DNA from 4 places in the Microbacterium sp. NPDC077184 genome. Region 1 is predicted to be linked to each of the others. Evidence: predicted binding sites of a transcription regulator. Region 1 holds the regulator's gene; each other region holds the start of a gene.
What was found. The regulator LexA, encoded in region 1, represses DNA repair genes until DNA is damaged. The targets are predictions, from matches to a motif close to TCGAACANNTGTTCGA.
Positions count from the first base shown of each region.

Region 2: a site for LexA is predicted at 2,059-2,074, ahead of AB0O93_RS03870 (DUF222 domain-containing protein). Genes of this name have one in related genera too.
Region 3: a site for LexA is predicted at 2,229-2,244, ahead of AB0O93_RS06990 (DUF222 domain-containing protein). Genes of this name have one in related genera too.
Region 4: a site for LexA is predicted at 1,869-1,884, ahead of AB0O93_RS00530 (DUF222 domain-containing protein). Genes of this name have one in related genera too.

Region 1 is NZ_JBFBMM010000006.1:234,796-239,348, forward strand. It holds gene AB0O93_RS12530 (prolyl oligopeptidase family serine peptidase) at 1-754, opposite strand, end outside; gene AB0O93_RS12535 (hypothetical protein) at 791-2,116, opposite strand; gene lexA (transcriptional repressor LexA) at 2,186-2,866, opposite strand; gene AB0O93_RS12545 (LysM peptidoglycan-binding domain-containing protein) at 3,144-3,512, shown strand; gene AB0O93_RS12550 (histidinol-phosphate transaminase) at 3,541-4,553, shown strand, end outside.
Region 2 is NZ_JBFBMM010000001.1:802,254-806,806, forward strand. It holds gene AB0O93_RS03850 (MFS transporter) at 1-80, shown strand, start outside; gene AB0O93_RS03855 (NAD-dependent epimerase/dehydratase family protein) at 341-1,303, opposite strand; gene AB0O93_RS03860 (DUF4287 domain-containing protein) at 1,356-1,604, shown strand; gene AB0O93_RS03865 (hypothetical protein) at 1,604-1,978, shown strand; gene AB0O93_RS03870 (DUF222 domain-containing protein) at 2,112-3,485, shown strand; gene AB0O93_RS03875 (methyltransferase) at 3,513-4,553, opposite strand, start outside.
Region 3 is NZ_JBFBMM010000002.1:481,374-485,926, reverse strand. It holds gene AB0O93_RS06995 (TetR family transcriptional regulator) at 124-768, shown strand; gene AB0O93_RS06990 (DUF222 domain-containing protein) at 839-2,191, opposite strand; gene AB0O93_RS06985 (alpha/beta hydrolase) at 2,327-3,121, shown strand; gene AB0O93_RS06980 (RNA-binding S4 domain-containing protein) at 3,135-3,500, opposite strand; gene AB0O93_RS06975 (GNAT family N-acetyltransferase) at 3,544-4,131, opposite strand; tRNA gene AB0O93_RS06970 (tRNA-Pro) at 4,247-4,320, shown strand; gene AB0O93_RS06965 (hypothetical protein) at 4,479-4,553, opposite strand, start outside.
Region 4 is NZ_JBFBMM010000001.1:118,186-122,738, reverse strand. It holds gene AB0O93_RS00535 (zinc-ribbon domain-containing protein) at 1-485, shown strand, start outside; gene AB0O93_RS00530 (DUF222 domain-containing protein) at 518-1,858, opposite strand; gene AB0O93_RS00525 (hypothetical protein) at 2,021-2,269, shown strand; gene AB0O93_RS00520 (FAD/NAD(P)-binding oxidoreductase) at 2,266-3,480, shown strand; gene AB0O93_RS00515 (thiamine pyrophosphate-binding protein) at 3,508-4,553, opposite strand, start outside.

The DNA.
Region 1 (4,553 bases):
ACCGCCCGTCGGGATCGTCGGAGTAGAGGAGTGTGTCGTCGTCGAGCCACACCGGTTGCACCGGTGATGACCCGCCGGCGGTGATCGCGCGCGGCTCGTTCCGGAGTGTGCCGATCTCCGCGACCCGCACCTCCGCCCGGTCCCAGGGCATGTCGGGGTGATTCCACGCGATCCAGGCGATCCGCTTGCTGTCGGGGGAGAGGGTCGGGTGGGCGACGAAATCGCTGCCGGCGGCCAGGACGGTCGGCGGGGTTCCGGCATCGCCGTCCCAGGGGATCTCCACGATGTCGCGGCGGACGGGCGTGCCCAGGGTCTCGCGGACGGCGAGGATCCGCCCGCGCTGGATGCTCAGGCCTCCGAAGCGGACGTCCGGGTCCTCCGCGGTGAGCGCGGTCGGTGTCGAGTCGGGAGCGAGGACGTAGACCCGCTGGTCGGTCTTCTCCACGAACACCAGGACGTCGTCGTGCGCCGCCCATGCGCCTCCGCCGTACTCGTGGACGCGTGAACGGGCGTTCCAGGGCGGGGGCAGGAGCGTCCGGACATCGCCGTCCGCGTTGCGCGCCCGGACGGCGATGCGGCCGCCCTCGTCGGGAAGCGATTCACCCCACCAGATCTCTTCGCGCGCCGGCCCGGCGAAGTATGCGCCCTCGAGGCGGGGAGAGGAGCGGGCGACCGTTCGCGCGTCCAGGGGTGACGGCCATGCGCCCCAGGCGGGGGCGGACGCGGGAGCGGGGTTTTCCGAGGGGGTGGTCACCCCCTCCACGCTAGAGCGAAACCGTCGGAAGCGCCGCTACCGTGCCGTTTCGACCTCGACCTGTCGGATCTGCAGCACCTCGAGGATCAGCGCGACGCCGAGGGTCGTCAGGATCACGGCGACGACGTCGCCGATGCCGAGGGGGCGCAGCGCGAACAGCCACAGCACGGCACCGGCGGCCAGGAGGACGCGGACGAGGACGCGACGTGTCCCGAGCCAGCGGCCGAAGCCACCGGTGTCCACCCCCCACGCGGCGACGCGGGCGCGCGCGGAGGCGCCGGCGCGTCCGCCGGCGGAGCGCAGCGCGCGGGCGGGGCGGGAGCGCCCGAGCATCCATCCGGCGACGGCGACGAGGACGCCGAGGAGCGCGAGGACGGCGGCGGAGTGGGCCATCGCCCCGACCATCTGGGCGTAGATGACTTCCAGCGCCGAGGGCGAGAGGCCCGCGTCCTGCGCGACCGCCCCGACCCCGGCGCCGCCGAGGGCGAACCCGGCCGCGAGCGAACCGGCGCCGAGTGCCAACGCCACCCCCGTTCCGAGGACGGCGACGCTGCGGCGGCGGGCGAGGAGGATGCCGAGGCCGAAGAGCGCGAGCGTCACGACGGGAAGCCACCACCCGCCCACGGCGGCCGCGGCGTAGCCGGTGCGCAGGAGCGTCAGGTTCTGACCGTCCCCGAGGATGATCACCCGGTCGACGGTCGGGATCAGGCTCGCGACGCCGATCCCGCGATCCTGCAGGTTCGCCTTGACCCGTTCGACGACGGCGCCCAGCTGGATGCCGACCCCGTCGTCGGTCCGGACGACCAGGCCACCCCCGTCGGAGGTGGCCGCCGCGGTCAGCGCGCGATGGGCCGCTCGCGTCGTCGTCGCCCAGACATCGGTGAAGGCGTCGGAGGCCACCACGCGGGTGACCGTGGTCTGGACGAGGCTTTCGAGGCCTGCCGCGGCCGGCTGCTGGAGCAGCTCCAGGGCGGATGCCGCGCGCGGGGGGAGGCCGAGATCGCTGACGGCCGAGAACACCTCGGCCGTGAGGGCGTCGAAGTCGACCTGGTCGGTGATCGCCTCCATCGTCTCGTCGACGATGAGCGCCTGCACGGCGGGGTCGGTCGACAGCGGCGCGAGCGTCGACACGAACGCGTCCTCGTCCACGAGCTGGACGCGGGTCCAGGCGGACACGATCGACACGGGCACGAGGACGGCGGCGATGATGATGCACAGCGCGGAAGCGAGGCTGCGGAGCCCGCCGCGGCCGGTTCGCGGTGCGGGCTCGCCGTCACGGCGGACGGCCAGTCGGGCGTTCTCCGCTTCCAGCTCGCGGATGCGCGCCTCGAGCGCGGCCTGATCGGAGGACTCCATGGTCATGGGGCCATCATGGTGCACCCGCCGCGGTCGGCGTCGGAGGATCACCCCCGGCGGGTGAGCGCCCGGGAGTCAGACGCTGCGCAGCACGGCGACGACTTTGCCGAGGACGACGGCGTCGTCGCCGAGGATGGGTTCGAAGGCCGAGTTCCGCGGAAGCAGCCACGTGTGACCGTCCCTCTGGCGGAAGGTCTTCACGGTCGCTTCGCCGTCGAGCATCGCGGCGACGATGTCGCCGTTGTCGGCGCTCGGCTGAGAACGCACGACGACCCAGTCGCCGTCGCAGATGGCGGCGTCGATCATCGACTCTCCGGTGACCTTGAGCATGAACAGGTCGCCCTTGCCGACGAGCTGTCGGGGCAGGGGGAAGATCTCGTCGATCTGCTGGTCGGCGGTGACGGGGACACCGGCGGCGATGCGGCCCACCAGCGGCACCAGGGCGGCGTCGCCGACCGTGGGGGAGGCGTCCACGGGGCTTTCGGTGGCCGTGCCGGGCAGATCGATGAGCACCTCCATGGCGCGGGTCTTGCCGGCGTCCCGCCGGAGGTATCCGCTGAGCTCGAGCTGGTTGAGCTGGTGCGTGACGCTGGACAGCGACTTCAGCCCCACCGCATCACCGATCTCCCGCATGCTCGGCGGGTATCCGTGGCGGGCGATCGACCGCTGGATGACTTCGAGGATCGCCAGCTGCTTCTCGCTCAGGCTCTTGCGGCGCCGGGTGTGCGGCTTCTGAGATCCGGTGACGTCGCTCATCTCGGCTCCTGTCTCGCCCTGTGTCGCAGAGCGGTCTTCGAATGTCGGAGGTCCGTGGTGTGGTTCCGCTGTCGAAACCGTATCCGCACCTTCGGACCTTCGCCGGGATCGGAGGGGCGTGTCGCTTTCGACAGTGTCGGTCCCAGCCCGGCATTTGACATCCATCATAGTCGAAGATAGCTTCGGAAGAGAAGTTCGCGTGCGGCCCCTCTGGCCGGGGGTCGCATGCGAACTCCCGAACAGAGAGCGGCTCCGACCGATCTCAGAGGAGAAGAGCATGACCACCATCGACACCACCTGGTCCCCCCGTCCGATCGCCCCGCGGACGCGGCTCCGATTGACCACGCGGGGGCGCCGTGCGCTGGCGTTCGCGGTGGCGCTCCCGGTGTCCGCTGCGATGGCGATCGCGGTGATCAGCGGCGGCAGTGCCCTGGCGGGACGCGAGGCCGGCGCGCCGGAGGGCACGTTCTCAGCGGTCGTCGTCGCGCCGGGGGATTCGCTCTGGTCCATCGCCGAGCGCGTCGCGCCGGGCGCGGATCCGCGCGACGTCGTCGATGCCATCGTACGTCTCAACGCCCTCGACGGCGCCGGTCTGCAGGCGGGTCAGAGTCTCGCGATCCCCGCGGACTACGCGACCGGTCGGTGATCGGCCCGGGCGGGCGCGGCGCTCTACGATGGGAGGGGTGACCACCCGCTTGGAAGACCTCCCCCTGCGCGATGACCTCCGCGGGATGACACCGTACGGCGCCCCTCAGGCAGCCCTCCCCGTCGCGCTCAACGTCAACGAGAACACCCACCCGGTGCCGGAAGAGGTCGCCGACGACATCCTGGACGCGGTGGCGCTGGCGCTGCGCGAGGTCAATCGGTACCCGGACCGCGAGTTCACCGGTCTGCGCGAGGGGTTCGCGCAGTACCTCGGCCACGGCCTCGAAGCGGCGAATATCTGGGCCGCGAACGGCTCGAACGAGGTCCTCCAGCACATGCTGCAGGCGTTCGGCGGCCCGGGACGCCGCGCGTTCGGGTTCGCCCCCACCTACTCGATGTATCCGCTCCTCACGCGCGCGACGGGCGCGGAGTGGGTCGCCGGCACACGTGGCGAGGACTTCACCGTCGATCCGGAGGATGCGGCCCGGCAGGTCGCCGACGCCGGGGCGGACGTCGTGTTCCTCTGCGCGCCGAACAACCCCACCGGCACGCCGATGGGGCTGGACGCCATCCGCGCGGTGTACGACGCCACGGACGGCGTCGTCATCGTCGACGAGGCCTATCAGGAGTTCGCCCCGCGGGAAGAGCCGTCCGCACTCACGCTGCTCCCGGGCCGCGAGCGGCTCGTGGTGTCGCGCACGATGAGCAAAGCCTTCGCCTTCGCGGGCGCGCGGGTCGGATACCTCGCGGCGGATCCCGCCGTCGTCGACGCGCTTCGCCTGGTGCGCCTTCCGTACCACCTGAGTGCGCTCACGCAGGCGGCCGCGACCGCCGCGCTGCAGCACGCCCCGACCATGCTCCGGATGGTCGACGACATCGTCGCTCAGCGCGACCGCATCTCCGCGACGCTGCAGGCGCTGGGCTACCGCCCCTACGAGTCCTGGACCAACTTCGTGCTCTTCGGCGGTGTCGACGATCCCCGCGCCGTCTGGGACGGGCTCTACGAGCGCGGCGTCCTCATCCGGGACGTCGGAATCCCCGA
Region 2 (4,553 bases), on a different contig from region 1:
GTCCGTTCTGGGGGCTGCGCGAGCTGCCGGGCGTCACTGCCGAAGACGAGGCGAAGGCCGAGACCTTGATCAAAGACTGAGGGAACTCTCATGCGGGGGAATGGACCCCGCCGTTTTCGCCGACTACCGTGGCCGATAGATCCGCATCGCGACCGCGCAGCCAGGCCTGTGCACCCGTCGAGACGGCCACCCGACTCCGGGCCGAGGTGACGGGTTCAGGTGCCCTCCGGGAGTCCGTGGTCCAGCCCCCCAGGACCATCGAGACCCGGAGGGCACCGCTTCCTCCGTGTGGGGGAGCGACGGTTCGCGGGTGTTGCGGTCGCGTCGTCGAGGCATTCGTTCAGCGGAGCGCCTCGAGGATCGCACGCTCTTCGGCGGCGGTGAGTCCCGAGCGGCGCTCCCGGTCGATCCCGCGACGGCGTTCGTCCGCCAGGGTGCGTTCGATCGTCTCGGCGAGCGGCCGGCGGCGACCACCCGTCTCGAGGAAACGGCGCCCGGACCGCTGCGCGAGCGCGGTATCCGCGCGAGGGAGCCACAGGGGCAGGGATCGAGGCCCGGCCCAGTACTGCACGTCGTGGGCGCGCAGGGTGTCGTCGTCCGCTTCGACACAATCGTCGGCGAACGACGCCGCATCCGCCACGCCGGCGAGCGCGGCGGCCATCGGGTGGACCTCGCCGACGGCGTTCACGGAGCCGCGGATGCCGTCGGTGGCGGCGCGGGCGAGCCAGGCGGCCAGGTCCGCCACGTCGATGACCTGCACGAATCGGTCCTGCGTGACCGGCAGGAGCGCAGGACCGCTCCGGCTGAAGCGCGCCGGCCAGTAGCCGAACCGGTCGCTCGGGTCACCGGGGCCGACGATGAGTCCGGGGCGGGCGATGAGTAGTCGCCCCTCCAGGCGGCGGCGGGTGGCGAGCTCGGCGGCGACCTTCGCGTCGGGGTACTGCGTCAGATCGGCGGGGGAGACGAGCGCGGCCGACTCGTCGGCGCCGGGTTCGTCGTTGCGCGCGTACACCGAGATCGTCGAGACGAGCGTCCAATGGGCGGTGCGGTCGGCGAGTGCGTCGAGGGCCGGTCCGACGAGGTCGGGCGCGGAGGAGAACTCGATGACCTCGTCCCACTCCCCGCGGAGTCGGTCGTACGCGCCGGGGGCGCTGCGGTCGGCCCGAATCAGGTGGGCGCCGTCCGGGACGCCGCCGGAAATCCCGCGGGCGAGGCAGGTCACGTCTGCGCCGCTGTCGATGAGGTGCCGGGCGGTCTCGCGACCCGCCCAGCCCGTACCGCCGAGGACGAGAACGCGTTGCATGGACCCAGTGTCGACGGTGTCGCGCCGGTGCTCCAGCCCTTACGCTCTCAGCATGACCACCCACCGCGTGCCCGCGCCACCCGCACCCGCCGCCGGCGGGACCGTCAAGGGGCCGGCCTCGTACTTTCCGAGCATCGAGAAGACCTATGGCCGTCCTGTCCAGGAGTGGCTCGACATCGCGGCCGACGGACTCGACACCCAGTCGCACATGGCGGTTGTCCAGGCGCTGAAGTCCGAGCACGGTCTCGGCCACGGGCACGCGAACGCGATCGTCGCCTACGCCAAGGCGAAGCTCGCATGATCCGCACCGCCGCCCGGTGGGCGCTGGCTTCGGCCATGGTGTTCGCCGGCATCAGTCACCTCACCTGGGCGCGCAAAGAGTTCCGGGCGCAGGTCCCGGATTTCGCCCGCGAGCTGATGGACGAAGACGGTGTCGTCGTCGCCTCCGGGGTGGTCGAGGTGATGCTCGGAGCATCGCTCGTCGCCCTGCCCGGATCGCGCCGGCGGATGGGCGCGATCCTCGCCGCCTTCTTCATCGCGATCTTCCCCGGCAACATCGAGCAGTGGCTCCGTCGCCGCGACGGGTTCGGTCTGGACACCGACCGCAAGCGCTTCTTCCGCCTGTTCTTCCAGCCCGTGCTCGTCGCATGGGCGCTCTGGTCGACACGGCGCTGACGGGCGTGCGGGGTGCGGCTTCGGCTCTGCCTCCCGTAGGTCGGATCTTCTCCACACGGCTCGATCCTCGCGGCGGACTGTCGTAGGTGTGTTCTAGTCTGTGATCATCGAAAACTGATCGAGACGAGAAGCCATGAACGAGACTCCGGAGCCGGTGGGCGACAACGATGATCGTGATGCGGTGGCGCGGAAGACGGCGGCGTTCGTGGACGAGATCATGGAGGCTCGTCGCGTGGTTGCGGAGGGTCAGGCGCGCGAGGCCGCGGCAATGGCCGAGGCGTATGCGTTCACGCAGGAGCAGACCGCACGCCTCGGATCGACAACGGCCAAGGCGCGGGAGATGCCTTTGCGGGCGATGGCGGCGGAGATCGGTGCCGCGACCCGGGTGAACGACAGCACGGTGCAGAACCGGCTCTTCGAGTGCCACCGGTTGGTGACGGAGTACGCCCCGACGTTCGAGGCGTGGCGGGCGGGGCAGGTGTCGCAGGCGCACACGAAGGTGATCGTGGAGTTCGGTGCCGACCTGCCGGACCCGGAGGCGCGGGCGGCGTATGAGAAGGATGTCCTGGATTACGCGGTGAAGACTGCGACGGGCCGGTTGCGTCCGTATGCGCAGCAGGTGGCGGACAAGCTCAACCCGCGGACGGTGCAGGAGCGGCACGAGGTCGCGGCGTGCACGCAGCGGGTGTTCGTCGAGGACCTCCCCGATGGGATGTCGATGCTGGGAACGATCGCGCCCTCCACCTATGTTCACGGGGCGTACGACCGTGCGACGCAGGTGGCGCGTGAGATCAAAGCGGCCGACCTCCGGGCCCGACGGGAGTACGCCGGGCGGCAGGCGCGCGGGGAGGAGGTCGAAGAGCCGTGGTTCGATGACCGCACGCTGGATCAGATCCGCGCGGATGTGGTGATGGACATGCTCCTGACCGCTGCCCCCACCGTCGATCCCACCGGGGGTGGGCTCGCGGCGATCCGCGGGAGCGTGCAGGTCAGCATCCCCGCCACCACCCTCGCCGGCACCACCTCGGGTGGGGCGGAGCTCAACGGGAAGTGCGCGATCGACCCCGCCACGGTGCGGATCCTCACCGGGAATGCTCCCGGGTTCGACCGGGTGTTCCTCCACCCCGTCACCGCGGAAGTGCTCACCACGGACCGGTATACCCCGACGGCGGGGATCAAGCGATTCCTGCAGGCCCGGTACGTGCGATGCGCGTTCCCCGGCTGCCGTCGACCCGCGATGCGCTCCGAGATCGATCACCACCAGGAGTACGCGAACGGCGGGAAGACCGAGGGCGACAATCTCGGCCCGTGCTGCACCCGACACCACGTGACCCGCCATGCCGCGGGATGGACCGTCGAGCAACTCCCCGGCGGCAGACTCCGATTCACCGCGCCCTCGGGGGCGGTCTACATCGAGGACCCACCACCCCGAGTGATGTTCATCCCGGATCCTGAGCCCGAACCCGAACCCGAACCGGCGCGGTCGATGGGGTCCCCACCGTTCTGAGAATTCGCGGGGCTGCCGGTGAGGTGGTCAGCGGGCGACCGACACGGTCACCGTGAACTTCGCGTTGCGCGCCACCTGGCGCGTGGGTCCGACCGTGCGCTCGAGCGTGCCGCGATAGTTCAGCGGCGAGTTCCACACCGTCCACAGCTCGCCGCCGGGGCGGAGGACGCGTCGCGCCTCGCGGAAGAAGCGTGGCGCGAGGGTCGACGTCACGGCGGCATCACTGTGGAACGGCGGATTCAGGGCGATCAACCCGGCACTCCCGTCGGGTTGCATCGCGAGCAGGTCGTCGCGCACCACGCGAACTCGATCGCCCACGCCGTTGGCTTCCGCCGTCGCGCGTGCCGACGCCACCGCCACCGCGGACTGATCCGTGGCGATCACCGTGAGCTCCGGATGCCGACGGGCGAGCTCGGCGCCCACGACACCCGTGCCGCACGCGAAGTCGATGACGACGCCGTGGCTCGGCATCCGCTCGGGAAGATGTGCGAGCAGCAGCCGCGTCCCGATGTCGATCGTCGCGCCCGCGAACGCCCCGCCGAATGCGCAGACCACGAGCCCGTCCACGTCCGCGCGGGCGGGCACGGGATCGGCGCCGTCGCGCGGATCCGACGCGCGCAGCACGCGCGACTTCTGCCGCGCCAGAGACGCCTCGACGACACCGAACCGCCGCCCGAGCACGTCGTTCATCGACCGCGACATGTGCTTCAGACGCCCGCCGGCGAACACCCGCACGCCGGGCGCGGCGTGCCGCGCGATGAGTCCGGCCTGATCGGCGAGCGCATCCAACGACCGGGGGAGGCGCAGCAGGACGACCTCGGCGTCGCGCAGGAGCTCCGGTGACAGCGGCAGGCTCGTGAACGTCCCGACCCGTCCGACGCCCTCGGCGTTCCGCTCCAGCGCCCGCTCGCCGCTCAACGCGTCCTGATGCACCCGGATGCCGCGCGCCCCGGCATCCGCCGCGCCCAGCGTCATCGCGCCGTGGGTGTCGCCGATGACGACGACCCGCCCCGGCCGCGCCGTTGCCCGCGCGTCGGCGGACTCATCGAGGATCAGCCGATCCGCGGC
Region 3 (4,553 bases), on a different contig from region 1:
TTCTCGAGGGTCACGCGCACGCTCTTTCTCGTTCGGGGCGCACCGCACGGTGACATGCGGGTGAGGACTCGTCGAGTACATGGCAGTGACTGCCAAGTTGGCGTCGCGTGTACAATTCTTCACATGACAGCCGAGGAGAACCCGCCGGTCGGCCTGCGCGAGCGGCGTCGCCGCGAAACCCTGCGCGAGGTGGCGGATGCCGCGCTCACGCTCTTCGAGGAGCGGGGCGTCGCAGCCACGACGGTGGATGAGATCGCCGCGTCCGCGGGCATCTCTCCGCGGACGTTCTTCCGGTACTACCCGACGAAGGAGCATGCGCTCTTCCACGAGGATGCGGAATACCGCGCGATCCGCGTGGGACTCCTCGATGATGTGCGCGGCGGCGCGGACCTCGCTGCGGCGATCCAGCACGCGTGGGTGCGCCTCTTCGACGACTTCGACCGCAGGCCGGAGATCCGTGCACGAGTGCTGCGGGTCCGCCGCGTGATCGAGTCGGAGCCCATGCTTCTCGCGCGCGCGGTGACGAATGACATCGACAATGCCGATGAGCTCATCGATGCCGCCGTCGACGCGGCGGGCGCTCACGCCGATGTCCTGACGATCCGCGCGACGGTCGCGGCGATGGACGCGATCATCCGTGTCGTCTTCGGTGAGTGGGTGCGGCGGTCCGAGCTCGGCGATGCCGCCAGCGCCGGCGGCATCTACCGCGAGGTGATCGCCGGACTCGCACCTCTCGGCGCGCACCTCTCCCGCGACGCGGCGGAGTAGTTCGGCGCGGACCCCGCGTTGTCGGTCGTCCTGGTCCCCGGTGACGTGGAGCGCGGCTCCGTGCGTTGCCTCAGAAGGGCGCGGATGCCGGTTGGGGTTCGGGGAGGAACATGACCCGGGGTGGGGGGTCTTCGGTGTAGGTCTTGCCGGAAGGTGCGGTGAAGTGGAGTCTGCCGCCGGGGAGCTGGGTGACGGTCCATCCTTCCGTGTGTTTGACGGTGTGGTGTCGGAGGCAGAAGGGGCCGAGGTTGTCCTCGTCGGTGGTTCCGCCTTTCGCGTGCTCTTTGCGGTGGTCGATCTCGGATCGGAGGGCGGGGTGGCGGCATCCGGGGAACGCGCAGCGCACGTCTCTTGCCAGCAGGAGTCGTTTGAGGGCGGCGTTGGGGGTGTATCGGTCGACGGTGAGGACGGCTCCGGTGACGGGGTGGAGGAACACGCGGTCGAATCCGGTGGCTGTGCCGGTGAGGGTGCGGACGGTGGTGGGGTCGATCGCGCACTTCCCGTTCAGCTCCGCGCCGCCGGTGGTGGTTCCGGTGAGGGTGGTGGCGGGGATGGTGACTTGCACGACACCTCTGATGGCGCCGAGGTCGCCTCCGGTGGGGTCGACGGAGGGGGCCGCGGTGAGGAGCATGTCGAGGATGATGTCGACGCGCATCTGGTCCCGGGTCCGGTCATCGAACCAGGTGCACGCGGAGTCGTTCTGGGTGCCGTCGAGCTGCGAGTCGATCGTGGCGCGTTCAGCGGCGTCGCGGCGGTTGCGGAGGTCATGTCCCTTCAGGGCCTTTGCCTGCTGGGTGGCGCGGTCGTACGCACCGTGGATCTCGGTGGAGGGTCCGATCATCCCGAGCATCGAGAGGCCGTCGTCGAGGTCTTCCACCCACACCCGCCGGGACGGGAGCGCCTCATCATGCCGTTCTTGCATCGTCCTGGGGTGGTGTTTGTCTGCGACCTGCTGCGCATAGGGGCGCACGCGCCCGGGTGTGGTCTTCACCGCGTAGTCCAGTACGTCGCGTTCATACGCGGCGCGCGCCTCGGGATCGCGGATCGCCGCGCCGGTGTCGACGATCACCCGGGTGTGGGATCTGTCGATCCTCCCCGCTTTCCACGCCGACCACGTCGCGGGGTACTCCGTGCACAAACGGTGGGCCTGATCCATCTGAGTCTGCACCGACCGGTCATTCACGCGAAGGGCGGCGCCGAGCTCCGCCGCCATCCCGCGGATGGGCATTTCCCTCGCCCGCGACTGCGCCGACGGCGACTCCGCCATCCGCTCCAACGCGGTCGCCTGCGCTGCGGCGAGCGCCCGAGCCTTCCCCGCCTGGACGATCGCCTCCAGCCGGTGCCACGCCACACACTCGTCCACGTGCGCCGCGGTCCGCTCCTCCCACGACGCCTCGGGCGCGGCATCCGGAGTCTCGTCCATGGTTTCTCGATTCGTTCAACGGTCGATGACTCCAGGATAGAACAGAGATACGACATTCGACGGGGCAACGTCTGCCACATGGAAAAAATAATCGAAGATAATGACGTAATCTCCGCCTTGAGGTACGGTGACTCGATGGCGGCAGAGCATCGTGCGATCACGGCCTTCGACGGCGCGACGATCTCGTACACGGTCTTCCCCGGTGTGGGGCCCATGGTCGTCGTCTTGCACGGACTGGCCGGGAGTGGGCGCGAGTTCGTCCCGACCGCCGAGGCTCTTTCGCCGAGACCGGTGATCCTCGTGGATCAGCGCGGTCACGGCGCCAGCACGCGGACGCCCGCCGATGTGTCGCGGCTCGCGTTCGTCGATGACGTCGTGCGGGTGATCGAAGCGGAGGGGCACGAGCCGGTCGACCTCGTCGGCCAGTCGATGGGGGCGCACACGGCAATGTTGGTGGCGGCGCACCGACCTGACCTGGTCCGGCGGCTGGTGATGCTCGAGGGCGGCGCCGGCGGAGGGTCTGCCGACGACCATGCCGCGATCGGATCATTCTTCCGGTCGTGGCCTGTTCCCTTCGCTGATCGCGCCGAAGCACGAGAGTTTCTCGGCGACGGCGCGCTCGCCCGGACGTGGATCGCCGATCTCGAGCAGCGGAGTGACGGACTGCATCCGCGGTTCGATTCCGATGTGATGGTTCGCGTGCTCGACGGGATGAGCGAACCGAATCGGAGTGAGTGGGAGAGCGTCAGCGTCCCCACCCTCGTGGTCTACGCCGACGGCGGCATGTTCACCGAGGAGCAGAAGGCCGACTTCGTCGCTCGAGGACGACGCGCGGCGCGGGTGGATCTCGTCGGTGCGTCCCACGACGCGCATCTGGATGCGTTCGACGAGTGGGTCGCCGTCCTCGGCCCGTTCCTCGCGGCAGAGTGACTCACCGGTCAGGTCAGCGCCCGCGGAGCTTCTCGATGTCGCGGCGTTCCCGCTTCGTCGGGCGCCCGGCGCCACGATCGCGCACCGGCACGAACGCGGTGAGCTCCCGGGGCGGTGGTGGCGGCGTGCGGTCCTCCACCGCCTCCGCCGCGACGCTCGCGCCGACACGCTTCACGATCGTCTGGCGGACGACGAGCATCCGGTCGAATCCCGAGATCCGGACGCGCACCTCGTCGCCGGGCTTGACGGTCTGAGCCGCCTTCGCCTTTTCGCCGTTCACGCGCACATGACCCGCGCGGCACGCGGTGGTCGCCGCGGAACGGGTCTTGTACACCCGGACCGCCCACAGCCAGGCATCGACACGGGCGGTGGTGGTCATCCGTCCATGATGTCAAACAGCGGGGCGTTCCCGTCCGGACGCGTCACTTCTCCAGCGTGAGAGCGACCACGACGCGATCGGGACGGGACCGCCCGACTTCTCGGAAGCCGGCGGAGAGGAACGTGGACAGGAGCCCGTGGAACAGCGAGTTCGCGGTGTGCCGTCGGCCGGCCTCAGGGTCGATCGGATACGCCTCGAGGACACGCGCCCCGCGCGCTCGCGCGAACGTGACGGCGGCGTCGAGCAATGCTGCGTTAAGCCCTTCGCCACGGTGCTCCTTACGGGTCACGAAGCAGGTGACGGCCCAGACGGATGCGTCGTCCCACGGCTGCTCGGATACTGATGCGAACGCGCGCGTACGCTCGAGCCGAGGTTGACGCACGCGCGGCCCGACACGCACCCATCCCGCGGGGACGTCCTCGACGTAGGCGATCAGCCCGGGCGGCGGGCCGGCACCGATCTCGTCGTGGAGCATCCGGAGCCGCTCCTCGGCCGTAGCGGCAGAGAACTGCGCGTTCGTGAGTGTCCACCACTGGCACTGACAGCTCGCTCCGTCGCCTCCGCCCGTGAGGGCGTGCTGCACGTCGGCGAAGCGATCGGCGCTGGCGGCTTCCACGGTGACCCGGCTCATGCGCGCGACCCTACTCGCGGTACCCGCCCCTCGCCATGCCCGGGCACCGCACGCGTTCGCGGATGCCGTTCCGACCGGCTAGGATAGGGGAGTTGTCCGCGCATGCGCGGCCTTCCGGGATGTGGCGCAGCTTGGTAGCGCACTTGACTGGGGGTCAAGGGGTCGCAGGTTCAAATCCTGTCATCCCGACCGGAATGGGAAGAGGGTTCGCCGAAGGCGGGCCCTTTTCTCATTCCCGCGAGTGGGTTATCCAGGCGGGCCCACGCCGTCGGAGGCTCCGCGCGGCGCGCAGCGGCGTGTGGAGTGACGGTGGGGCGCATCCCGACCGGAATGTGCCGATCGAGAAATCAGGCGTCGTCGGCCTGCTCGTCCTCTTCCGGCTCGAAGGTCGACGCTTCGCCGGTGTGACCGGCGGCGACGCC
Region 4 (4,553 bases), on a different contig from region 1:
GGAAGCCGAAGCCGCCTCAGCGAATCTGCCCGAAGACCCCCGCCGTGCCGGTCGGCGCGGCCTTCTCGTCGGAGTGCGCACCACGCCCCGCATCCGCGGTCGAAGCGCAGCTGCGAGCTGATCTCTTCGGCGCGCTGACGCTCACCCCCGGGCTGAATGCGGTGCGGGTCGCTCGTCCGTTCTTCGACCACGTCGAGGTGTGGCCCGACATCGTGCTCACCGAGCTGCGGATCGCCATCGAGTACGACAGCACCGGCCGGCATGGTCTGGAGCACGTCGGCAGGCGCGCTGACGCGGACCGCCGGAAGGACCGGGCGCTGCGCGCGGCGAAGTGGGAGGTCGTCCGCATCCGCACCGGGAAGCTCGAGCCTCTCGGGCCCCACGACCTGCAGGTGTCGTCGTGGAACCGGGTGACGCTGGCGCGACTGATCGACACGCTCCGCGGCATCCGTGGGCCGCTGCTGGTCGACGCGTACGTGGTGTGACGTCGGAGGCGCGCTCAGCCGCCCCTGCCGTGTCAGGCGGTGAGGGTATATCTGCGGGTGCCGGTGGGGCGTGGGGTGCGGTGGGGGTCGATCCAGGGTGGGGGGATGAGCCAGACGGTGGCGTGGGTGCCGGTGCCGTCGATGTGGATGTCCCACCCGTCGGCGTGGAGGCGGTGGTGGCATCCGGTGCACAGCAGCACCCCGTTGCCGAGGTCGGTGGAACCCTTGTCGCGTTTCCACCAGTTCACGTGGTGGACGTGACACCACGCCGGCGGTGCCCCGCACGACACGCACCCGCCGTCGCGTTCCACCAACGCGAGTTTCTGCGCGCTCGTGAAGAGGCGGCGTGTGCGGCCCCAGTCGAGGATGTCGCTGTCTCCGCCGAGGACGCAGGGGATGACCTGCGCGTCCGCGGCGAGGCGCCGCACGGCTCCGGCAGGGATCGGGGCGGTGAGTCCGTCGATGGTGGCCGCGCCGGTGCCCGCTTCCAGGTCTGCCAGGTCCACCCGCACCACGATGGTGGCCTGTGGACCGGTGGGAACCTCCGTGCATCCGATCGCGTGGCGACACAGGTCCGCGAGAGCGTCCGCTTGGATCTGTTTCACGGACCGGGGGTCCCGTTCACCGGCGTCGGTGTCGGCGTGTTCGTTGCGGCGCAGCACCCCACCCACGATCGCTTCGATCGCGGCTTTCACCGGTGCTCCGGTTTCGGCATCCAGTTTCCCGGTCAGGTGCAGCATCCCGTCGCGTTCCTGGAGGGTGAACGACCGGTCCGCGACGCAGTCCTCGTGGCGGGGTGCGATGCCGTCGGGGTCCAGGTGCGCTACCGCGCGGGCGAGGAGTTTCGACAGTTGATCCGGGCGAAGACCCGGCACCAACCCCACCAGTTCCGCCTCCGCCCGCTCGAGCCGTTCCGGATCCACCCGCACGGCCACACGGTCCAGCAGGGCGGTGATCGCTGCCGCGCCCGTCATCCCGAGGACACCGTCTGCGACCGCGCGGGCCACATGCGGATGCCGCGCGGGCAGCTCGTCCCCGGTCAACGCGATGCGGGGTGCGGTCGCTTCCCCGACCTGGATCCACCGCACCGCCTCCCCCATGCTCGTTCCGACCGTGGTCGCCACCAGTGCCGGGGCGGAGGAGAACCCCGCCTTCCGCGCCAGGGAATCCGACCCGAGCTCCCGCCGCGACTGCCGCGCCACCTCCGCGGCCACCGGCGCCAACCCGGCATCCACGTGACGCTTCAACGCCCCGAAAGCCTCCAGCACCCCCAGTAACTCCCCCGGCGACAACGCTGTCACCGGCCGGCCCCCACCCGCGGCGACCACCGCCGCCAACGCTTCCGCGATGCCCTCGAACCCTGAACCATCCATACCCGAACACTAGAACACACCTACGACATTCGACAGAGAAGCCTGCCCGTTGCCTCGTTCATAGATAACATCTCGCCGCTGCCAAGGCCCGGCATCATGCGCCCTCCGACGCGCGGATGCAAGCCCCCGCTTTCGGCAGGTGCGCCGCCCTAGCGTGTGCCCATGGATATCTCAGACGTCACCTGGAACGAGCCCGCTCGCAAGAAGATCCTCGACGATGCCGATCGCGTCCTGCAGGAGGCCGTTCAGGCCGTCGCCGACAAGCCCGGGCTGTCGTCGGATGATGCTTTCGCCGAGCTGAACAGCCTGCTGAAGGATCGCTTCATCGACTACGAGCCCGGCCCGGACATCCGCAAATACGCCGACGCGATCGCCGACGGCGAGTTCTCCGCCTCGGAACCCACGTCGTGAGCGACGCGGTCGCCCCCGTCACGCCGATCCGCCACCGGGTGGCGGTGATCGGCGGCGGCAACGGCGGCGTGTCCGTCGCCGCGCGACTGCGACGACGCGGGGTGACCGACATCGCGATCATCGAGCCGCGCGGGGCCCACCACTACAAACCCCTGTTCTCCCATGTCGCCGGCGGCACCGCCCGCGCCAGCGAGACCGTGCGGTCGCAGCGCTCCGTCATTCCTCCGGGCGTCCGCTGGATCCGGGATGCCGTCACCGAGGTCCACCCCGAGGACCACGCCGTGAGCCTCAGCGACGGCACGCGCGTGGAGTACGACCAGCTCATCGTCTCCCCCGGCATCCAGTTGGACTGGGACCGCATCCCCGGCCTCGCCGCCGCCCTCGACACCCCCGCGGTGTCGTCGCACTACCGCTTCGACCTGGCGAAGAAGACCTCGCGCCTCCTGCGCGATGTCACGTCGGGAACGGTCGTCTTCGTTCAGCCCGAAGGCCCCGCCTCGTGCGCCGGAGCCGGCCAGAAGCCGATGTATCAGGCCTGCGACTACTGGCGGGCGCGCGGTGTCCTCGACCACATCCGAGTCGTCCTGGTCGTGCCGACGCGCTCGGTGTTCCTCGCCCCGTTCGACGCCGAGCTCGAACGGAAGATCGCCGAGTACGGCATCGAGGTGCGCACGTCGACCACGGTCGCCGCGGTCGACGGCGAGGCGCAGACCGTGACGCTCGATGGACCGGCCGGGCGCGAGGACCTCGCCTTCGACGTCCTCAACGTCGAACCGCCGCAGTCCGCCCCCGACTGGCTGAAGGCGTCCGTGCTGCCCGCGACAGGCGACGGCGGCGGCTTCGTCGAGGTCGACCCCGAGACGCTCCGGCATCCGCGCTTCCCCGACATCTGGGCGATCGGCGACGCGGCGGCCAGCTCCAACTCCAAGTGCGGCGGCGCCCTGCGCAAGCAGACCTGGGCGGTGGCAGAAAACGTCGCCGCCGTCCTTGCGGGCCGTCCGGCATCCGCTCGCTACGACGGCTACGGCGTGTGCCCGTTCACGGTGTCGCGGTCGAGCGTCGTGTGGGCGGAGTTCGACGACGAGGGTGCACAGAAGCCGACGATCCCGTTCTTCCGCGGGATGTACCGCGAGAGCCGACTGTCGTGGATCGCCGACCGCCACATCCTGCCCTGGGTCTACTGGAACCTGATCCTCACCGGCCGCGTCTGATTGCGCGAGCACGCGCCGTCACACCGGTCAGGCGCGTCGGTTCGCGCGTGCGGCGGCAGCCGCGACGACGGCGAGCACCGGGGGGACGTCGAGGGGCGGCACGACCGCCTGGATGAGCGTCAGCGTCGTCGCCTCCCGTGCGACGGCGAGCGCGTCAGCGAGGCCTTCCTCCGTGTCCACCCGGATGCCGTGCGCGGAGCCGGTGGGGTCCATCGCCCGCAGGAGGGCGACCCAGTCCCACGCGGCGATGTCGTTGTAGGCGGCATCCGGTCCGTGGATCACCCGTTCGACCGTGTACCCGCCGTTGTCGACGACGACGATCACCGCGGGGATCCTGTGACGCAGGAGCGTGCCGAGCTCGGCGACCGTCATCTGCGCCGCGCCGTCGCCGATGAGAAGGATCGGCCGCGCATCCGGCCGCGCGAGCGCGGCGCCGAGCAGGGCCGGCAGGGTGTACCCGATGGCGGCCCACAGCGGCTGGCCGATGAACGTGACCCCCGCCGGGAGTCGATGGTCGGCCATGCCGTAGAACGCGGTGCCCTGCTCGGCGAGGACGACGTCGCCGGAACGCAGGAAGCCCGCCACGTCGCGCCACAGTGTCGCCTGATCGAGCGCGCCGGAGCCACGGGGCACCGTTGACGGGCCGGCGATCGTTGTCACCGAACGCCGCGCGAGGTGCGCGCCGCTCGCCCGCACGACATCGGCCAGAAGACGGAGGGCGTCGGTCATCGCGAGGGGCGCGAACCGGTCTCCATTCCAAGTGACGCCCTCGCCGCCGATCTCCACCGCGCGTCGCGGATCGATCCTCTGGGTGAAGAATCCGCTGGTCAGATCGGTGAACTGCACGCCGGCGAGCACCACGAGGTCGCTGTCCTCGACCGCTGCTCGCACGTCCGGAGCGCTCGCAGCCCCGAGGTACGACCCGAGGTAGCCCGGCGCGGACTCATTTACGACCCGGCGTCCCCACAGCAGCGTCGCGTGCAGAATCCCCTGCTCGAGCGTCTCGTGCAGCGCGTCCTCTGCCGAGAGCCGGGCGACGAGGATGTCGGCGAGGACGGCGAGGGAGGCCGCAT